One region of the Thalassospira sp. MCCC 1A02491 genome, then DNA from elsewhere that is predicted to be linked to it. Evidence: riboswitches for the same ligand, from Rfam matches in the RefSeq annotation. Region 1 holds a riboswitch; the other holds the start of a gene.
What was found. Region 1 has a riboswitch for cobalamin ahead of AUQ42_RS11185 (DUF4198 domain-containing protein). Riboswitches for the same ligand answer to the same signal wherever they lie in the genome.
Positions count from the first base shown of each region.

Region 2: it holds a riboswitch for cobalamin, as region 1 does, so the genes downstream of both, AUQ42_RS01970 (ABC transporter substrate-binding protein) here and AUQ42_RS11185 (DUF4198 domain-containing protein) in region 1, are expected to answer to the same signal.

Region 1 is NZ_LPVX01000029.1:311,294-314,980, reverse strand. It holds gene AUQ42_RS11190 (DUF924 family protein) at 1-428, opposite strand, end outside; cobalamin riboswitch at 577-770, shown strand; gene AUQ42_RS11185 (DUF4198 domain-containing protein) at 942-1,739, shown strand; gene cbiM (cobalt transporter CbiM) at 1,757-2,431, shown strand; gene AUQ42_RS11175 (cobalt ABC transporter permease) at 2,424-3,041, shown strand; gene cbiQ (cobalt ECF transporter T component CbiQ) at 3,038-3,687, shown strand, end outside.
Region 2 is NZ_LPVX01000003.1:109,565-113,251, forward strand. It holds gene AUQ42_RS01960 (ABC transporter ATP-binding protein) at 1-13, opposite strand, end outside; gene AUQ42_RS01965 (iron ABC transporter permease) at 10-1,074, opposite strand; gene AUQ42_RS01970 (ABC transporter substrate-binding protein) at 1,115-2,140, opposite strand; cobalamin riboswitch at 2,367-2,566, opposite strand; gene AUQ42_RS01975 (glucan biosynthesis protein) at 2,737-3,687, shown strand, end outside.

The DNA.
Region 1 (3,687 bases):
ATTTCAAAGCCGTAATTGTGTTCAAGCCCGGGCTGATCAAACAGGGTCATGGCAATTTCATGGATCAATTCGGATTCTGAATGCATATAGGGCATATACAGAAACGCCCGCTGTTCTGGTGATCCAAGTTCCTTGTCCTTGCCCAAGGATACGGCTTCCTGTGCAAGAACAAGCGCGATCGGATCGGCAGCAAATGATTGCGGCGTGTCGCGATACATGTTGCGCGAAAACTGATCCAGAACGATGATTTCGGCAAGGCGCCCCGATGCGGTGTTGCGCCATGTGAAAAGTTCACCGGCAAGGGCCGCGGCATGAATGTCGGAAAATCGTTCGGCAATGTGGGTGTCAAGTGCAGTATCCTTGATAAACCATTGCTTTTGTTCGAGTTCCTTGAACCAGAAGTCCAGGACTGTTTCAGGAGCCATCATTTCCAACCCATCCCATGTAAGGCCAATCGCAATATTGTGCGATGTGTCTGCTGATCTTTGCCGGGGGAAGGGCGAAGGTCAAGCAATGGCGCGAAAAGATAATCCGTTCGGATGCGGGCAAAGAGTTGACAGGTGTTTGCCGCCCATGGAATATGAACGCGTCTTGGGTGTTGATCCATTGGATCGGCTTAAAAGGGAACGTGGTGCGTTACGACAATGCCACGGCTGCCCCCGCAACTGTAAGTGGTCCGAGCATTACCTATGCCACTGGTGACAAACCGGGAAGGCGTAATGCTTTTGAAACCACGAGCCAGGAGACCTGCCTTTGACTGCCGGACACGGCTTGTCCGGTACTGAACTGTTGGACGCCGGGGTGAGCGTCAGGTTGCAGGGAAAAGGCGGTCTCGTCGTGAAACCGGTATCTTGCTTCCAGCCATCCTATCGTTCTTGATCCTAACTCTGTGCGTCGGGAAACTTTTCTGACGCGCATCGTTCGTGAAAAGAGACGATTACATGTTTAAAACTCTTGGCAAGCTTGCGATTGCAAGTGCCTGTTTCGCGTTTGCGTCACAAAGTGCGCATGCCCATTTTCAATTGGCCTATACACCGGAAGTCAATGTGACCGCCCCCGGCGAACTGCCGGTGAAACTGATATTCTGGCATCCGTTCGAAAACGGACATGTCATGGATATGAAAAAGCCGGTGGCGTTTTACGCAATCCATCGCGGTGATAAAATTGATTTATCTTCAACACTTTCTGAGGTGACCTTCACAGGGAAGGAGAATACCGCCAAGGCGTATGACGGTACTTTGACCCTTAAGCGCAGTGGCGATTACGTGATGGTGGTGGTGCCCGAGCCCTATTACGAAGAAAGCGAAGATATCTTCATTCAGCAGATCACCAAGTCCTATGTGAACCGCAACGAAATCCCGACCGACTGGATGGAGGCACAGGGACTTGTGACCGAAATTCTGCCGTTAAACCGGCCGACCAACATTGTCGCAGGTTCGACCTTTACCGGTCGGGTGCTGAGCAACGGTGAACCGGTATCCAGGATCGAGGTTGAAATCGAATATATGGCAGCCGAACCCGATATGGACCGCAACGCGCCCAAGGAACCGACAGCAGGACCGATGCCCGGTGGGGCGATTGTCGCGATTACCGATGCCAACGGGTATTTCACGTTCGGGATCCCCAAGGCCGGATTTTGGGGTTTTGCGGCTCTTGGCAGTGGGCCGGACAAAGAATTTCAGGGAAAAGAGCTTTCACAGGATGCAGTCCTGTGGGTTCGCGCCTATGATGTGCAATAGGCTTGGGGACAAAATAGATGCATATTGTTGACGGGGCACTGGCCCCAGAGGTGCTGATTGGCGGTGGCGTGCTTGCAGTCGCGGGGCTTGGACTTGGATTGCGCAAACTGCCAATCGATAAAATTCCGGCGACGGGGGTGTTATCGGCGACGTTCTTCGTCGCCTCCCTGATCCACGTGCCGGTCGGTCCGTCGAGCGTGCATCTGATCATGAGTGGTCTGGCCGGGCTTGTGCTTGGCTGGACCGCATTCCCGGCACTTTTTGTCGGGCTTTTGTTGCAGGCCATCTTTTTCGGATTTGGCGGTTTGACCGTGTTGGGGGTCAATACCGTCAATATTGCATTTCCTGCGGTGATTGCCGGTTTCATGTTTCGCGGATTGGTGTCGCGAAGCAATCCAACCTTTGCGGCAATCTGGGGCGGGTGTGCCGGTGCGCTTTCAATTGCGCTGACCACCTTGTTCGTGGCCATTTCCCTTGGTCTGAGCGGGGAAGGGTTTGTACCGGCGGCCAAGCTTGTTTTCTTTGCCCATATTCCGATCATGGCGGTCGAAGGTCTGGTGTCTGCAGCAGCGGTTTATCTGATCATGAAGGTCAAACCGGCCTTGCTGATCGCCGATGCCCAGATCAGCCGATATGACGCACAAAGCCCCGCGATCCTGGCCGAACAGGTGAACGAGGCCAACAATGGCTAAGCTTGCAACTGGGGTGTTTCTGGCAGGCCTTCTGTTCGGAATGCAGGCCGCCCAGGCCCATAAGGTGATTGCATCGGTTTTTCCAAGCGGCACAGCTGTCGAAGGGGAGATCGGGTTTTCCAATGGCGATATGGCTGCGGACACGCTGGTTGAAGTTTTTGACCAGCAGGGAAACAAGATCGATGAAATCAGAACGGATTCTGACGGTTTCTTTGTCTATACGCCAAGCCGGAAAGTTGACCTTGTCTTTCGGGCCGATCTGGGGGCTGGGCATGTTGCAGAAGCCAGTTTTGATATTGCCGACCTGACGGGAATTGCCGGGGCAGGCAGCATTGACGCAGTTTATTCGGATGATAGCGCTAACATCACGGTTGATGGGGCAGTTGTCGCGGATAATGCAACCAAAACTGCAATTACCCGGGAACAGGAAGAAGTCATTGCCGCGATCGTTCGCGATGAATTGCGGCCATTACGTCGGGAAATTACCGCCTATAAGGAAAAGAACGATCTTCAATCGATTCTGGGCGGTATTGGTTATATATTCGGGTTCTTCGGGATTGCCTATTATCTGGCAGCAAGACGTTTGAGAGCCAAAGCAACCAAATCATGAGCCATCTTTTCGGGCATGACCAACCATTAAGCGTTCAGGCAGGCGGGCAACGACCGTCTTCCTTTGTCGGATCGTTTGATCCGCGTGTTCGGGTGGTGGCGGCCTGTCTGTTTTCGGTGATGGCCGTTTCCCTGCATCAGATCGAATTCGCGCTTGCTGCCTTTTTTGTGGCAATAGCGACGATGTTCATGACTGATTTGCCTTTGCGTCTGACCCTGAAACGTATGGCAGCAATGGACGGGTTCATCATCGTGATGCTGGTGATGTTGCCATTCACAACGCCGGGAACCGCCATGTTTACCGTCCTGGGTGCCGAGGCCAGCAAAGAAGGATTGCAACATGCGGTCCTGATCGGCATTCGCGCCAATGCGGTTGTTTTGATGATGCTTAGCCTGCTTGCCGGCTTAACGCCGGTGGGGCTTGGTCATACATTATACCGGCTGCGTTGCCCAGCAGCCCTGGTGCATCTGATGATGTTTACGGTGCGCTATATTTCGGTTCTTCACGATGAATATCATCGATTGCGCATGGCCATGAAATTGCGTGGCTTCAAGGCGCGCAACAGCATTCATACCTATCGGTCGCTGGGGTATCTTTTCGGGATGTTGCTTGTCAGGTCTCTTGAACGTGCCGAACGGGTTCTTGA
Region 2 (3,687 bases), on a different contig from region 1:
GTTCCAGTGTCATCGCAGAACCCTTCCATGACAAAGAATAAGCGCAAAGGCCGGTGCCCCGATCAGGGCGGTAATCACCCCGATGGGAAGAACCTGACCATCCAGAATGATGCGTGAAACAATGTCAGCCGCAACAAGGAATATCGCCCCGATCAGGGCCGAAACCGGCAGCAAAAGCCCATGCCGGGTCCCGACAAAGAACCGTGCCGCATGCGGGATGACCAAACCGACAAAACCGATCGAACCGACAAGACTGACCATCACAGCCGTCATGGATGCCGCCACCGCAATCAGAACCACATAAACACGGCGCACCGGCACGCCAAGCGATGCCGCCGATTCCACACCAAAGGTAAAAGCATCAAGTGCGCGCGCATACCAAAGACACACAACCAGCCCGCCAAACGCAACGGGCAGCGCAAGATAGACATCGTCCCAGCGCACACCACTCAGATTGCCAAGCAACCAGAACATGATGCCGCGCGCCTCGTCCGCGGTTGCTGCCTTGGTGACGATAAAGGATGTCAGGGCGTTGAAAAGCTGTGATCCGGCAACCCCGGCCAAAATGATCGCGCCTGCACCACGACCGGCCGGAATGGCCAAAAGCGCGACAAACCCGAATGCCACCAGCGCACCGACAAACGCGCCAAGTGACAGCGAAACCATCCCCGCCCCAAGACCAAGAATGGCAACACTGACCGCGCCGGTAGATGCCCCCGCCGAAATGCCCAGCAAATAGGGATCGGCCAGACTGTTGCGCAAAAGCGCCTGTAACACGGCCCCCGACAACGCAAGTGACGCCCCGCAGGCCGCAGCCACAAGTGCACGCGAAATCCGGTAATTCCAGATGATCCCGGAATCGATTGGATCAATCTCATAGCCCGCCTGCCACAGATGATTGGCAATGGTTTGAAGAACCGTGCCAAGGGGAATGTGTGTTTCCCCCTTGGCAGCAGCGATTGCAACCACAGCGGCAAGCAGGATCAAAGCCGCCACGGCGGCACCGCTTCGCGCAAGATATGCCCGCCCCGCCCGCGATCGTGCGGGGGGCTGAGGGGGTGTTTTTTCAAACATTGAAGTCTCCGGGCATATCGAGCGCCATCGGGTTGGGCAATCAGTTCGAGGCACTCAGGCGTTCGACAGCCTGGGCAAGCGTTTCAATACCGTCAATCAGACGAATTGTCGGGTCCATCGATTGCGCATCCATCACAACGATATTGCCGTTTTTAACCGCTTTCATCTGGCGTGTAACCGGATCGGTTTTCAAAAAGTCCATTTTGACTTCCCAATCATCTGCCGGGAAACGGCGACGGCCCATTTTACCGATCACAATGATATCGGGATTGGCGCGCGCAATGGTTTCCCACCCCACGGTCGGCCATTCTTCGTCGCTGTCGATGATGTTTGTTACGCCAAGTTTTTCCGCGATATAGCCCGCGGCCCCGTTTTTGCCCGCGACGTAGGGATCGCTTTTAATCTCGGCACTGGAAAACCAGAAAACGGTCGAAACATTGCTGTTCCCGCTGGCATTGACCTGTGCCAGGGACCGGGCTTCACGATCTTTCAACCTGGCAATCAGGGCCGCGCCGCGATCCTCGATATCGAAAATCTGCGCAAGGTCGGAAATTTCCCGATAAATCAGGTCCATGGAGAAACGGTCATGGCGCACCCCGTCGCCCCCGCCGGCATTGTCCTTGCCGACACAATCGGCCGGTGCGGTATAGACCGGGATCGAAAGTTCATTGAACTGTTCGGTGGTGCCAACAATGCCCTTGGGACCGACATGCCATTGATACTGGGTGGCGACCAGTTGCGGTTTTTGCGCAACCACGGTTTCAAAGCCCGGATCATTATCAGCCAGACGCGGCACGGACGCATTCACATCCCTGAATTCATCCATGACCGGACCAAACCAGACCCCGGTGCCTTTGACCTTATCGGCCAGCCCCAGCGAATAGAGGATTTCTGTCGTGCTTTGTCCAAGCGACACAACCCGTTCGGGGGCCGCATCAAAGTGCAGCGTGCTGCCGCAATTTTCGATGGCAAGCGGATATTCCGTCGCAGCCGCAAACGGGGCCGAAATCATAAAACCGGCAGCAAACACCCCGACTGCCAGCGCATGTTTATAGTGACTGATCACTTTGACTTCCTTTCAAAGACATACCGGCAAGGGTCGGCAATTACCGGCCACTGCACAGCATATCGCAAATGTTATGTTATAACATAACACACACTTTACTATCGTCAAGGGACTGGCAAAAGTGTCGGGAAATGGCGGAAGATGTCAGGATCGGTATTCAGGCGCATTTACAAAAAACTGCCGGAAACCGCGACATATGCCGACATTCTCCGGGGCACCCCGCCCGGTCCGTCGCATTCATGTCGGCAGGTCTCCTGGCTCGCGGGTCAAAGCACTTTTCCTGGCCTTCCCGGGTTCATCCCAGTGGCATTGGTCAGAAAAACGCTCACCGCCTACAGTTGCGGGGGCAGCTTCGGTTGATGGGCACGCAGCCCAGATCGAATTCCCTTTATCCGATATCCGGATACCGACATCTGACCGTTAGATTAAAGCCCAAACCCGGTCAAGGAAATTGGCAGATGACCAGAGGCATTTACACAGGGGTCCATGCAGAAATTGCAGTCGACACGACCTTGAATTTGCCATGTTTCATCCCGATTACCTCCACACTGTCTGGTATGCTTGCCGACAAATGAAACCATTGGAACATGATGCACATGACGACTTCTGTTGAACGCAGACGCTTTTTGAAATCCATCGCGGCAGCCGGTCTTATCCTGCCGGGAATGTCGATCTATCAGCATGCATTGGCAGAAGTACCAGGGCTTGACCTTGGTGCGGGACAGCCGTTTGATTTTGCCGATCTGATTGCGCGTGCCAAATCGATGGCGCAGGCCGCCTATGAGCCGCCAGTCGCCCCCAACCCGGAAATTGTCGGGCGGATCGATTACGACACCCATGGCAAATTGCATTACAAACGCGACCATTCGCCGTTTTCCGATGGATCAGGCACCTATCCGGTGACGTTTTTCCATCTGGGCATGTATTTCGCCAAGCCCGTGCACATGTATCTTCTGGAAGACGGCACGGCACGCGAAGTCATCTATAAACCCGATTACTTTGACATGCCAGCCGACAGTATTGCCCGCCAGCTGCCCGAAAACAGCGGCTTTGCCGGGTTCCGCCTTCATGAAGAACTGTCGCGTGATGACTGGAAAACCCAGGACTGGGCGGCGTTTCTTGGCGCATCCTATTTCCGCGCCATCGGTGATGAAGGCCAGTATGGCCTGTCCGCGCGCGGGATTGCGGTCAATACCGCCACATCCCAACCCGAAGAATTCCCCGATTTCCGCCAGTTCTTTATCGAACCGGCCAAAAATGCCGAAGACCCGGTCACCATCTATGCGCTGCTTGATGGGCCAAGCATTACGGGCGCATACAAATTCCTGCTCTATCGCGGGCAGGGTGTGACGATGGATATCGAAAAACATCTGTTTGTCCGTCGCGATATCGAACGGCTTGGCATCGCGCCGCTGACCAGCATGTTCTGGTATTCCGAACAGAACAAATCATTCCGGTTTGACTGGCGCCCGGAAGTCCATGACAGCGATGGTCTGGAACTGTGGACCGGCAGTGGCGAACGCATCTGGCGACAGCTGAACAACCCC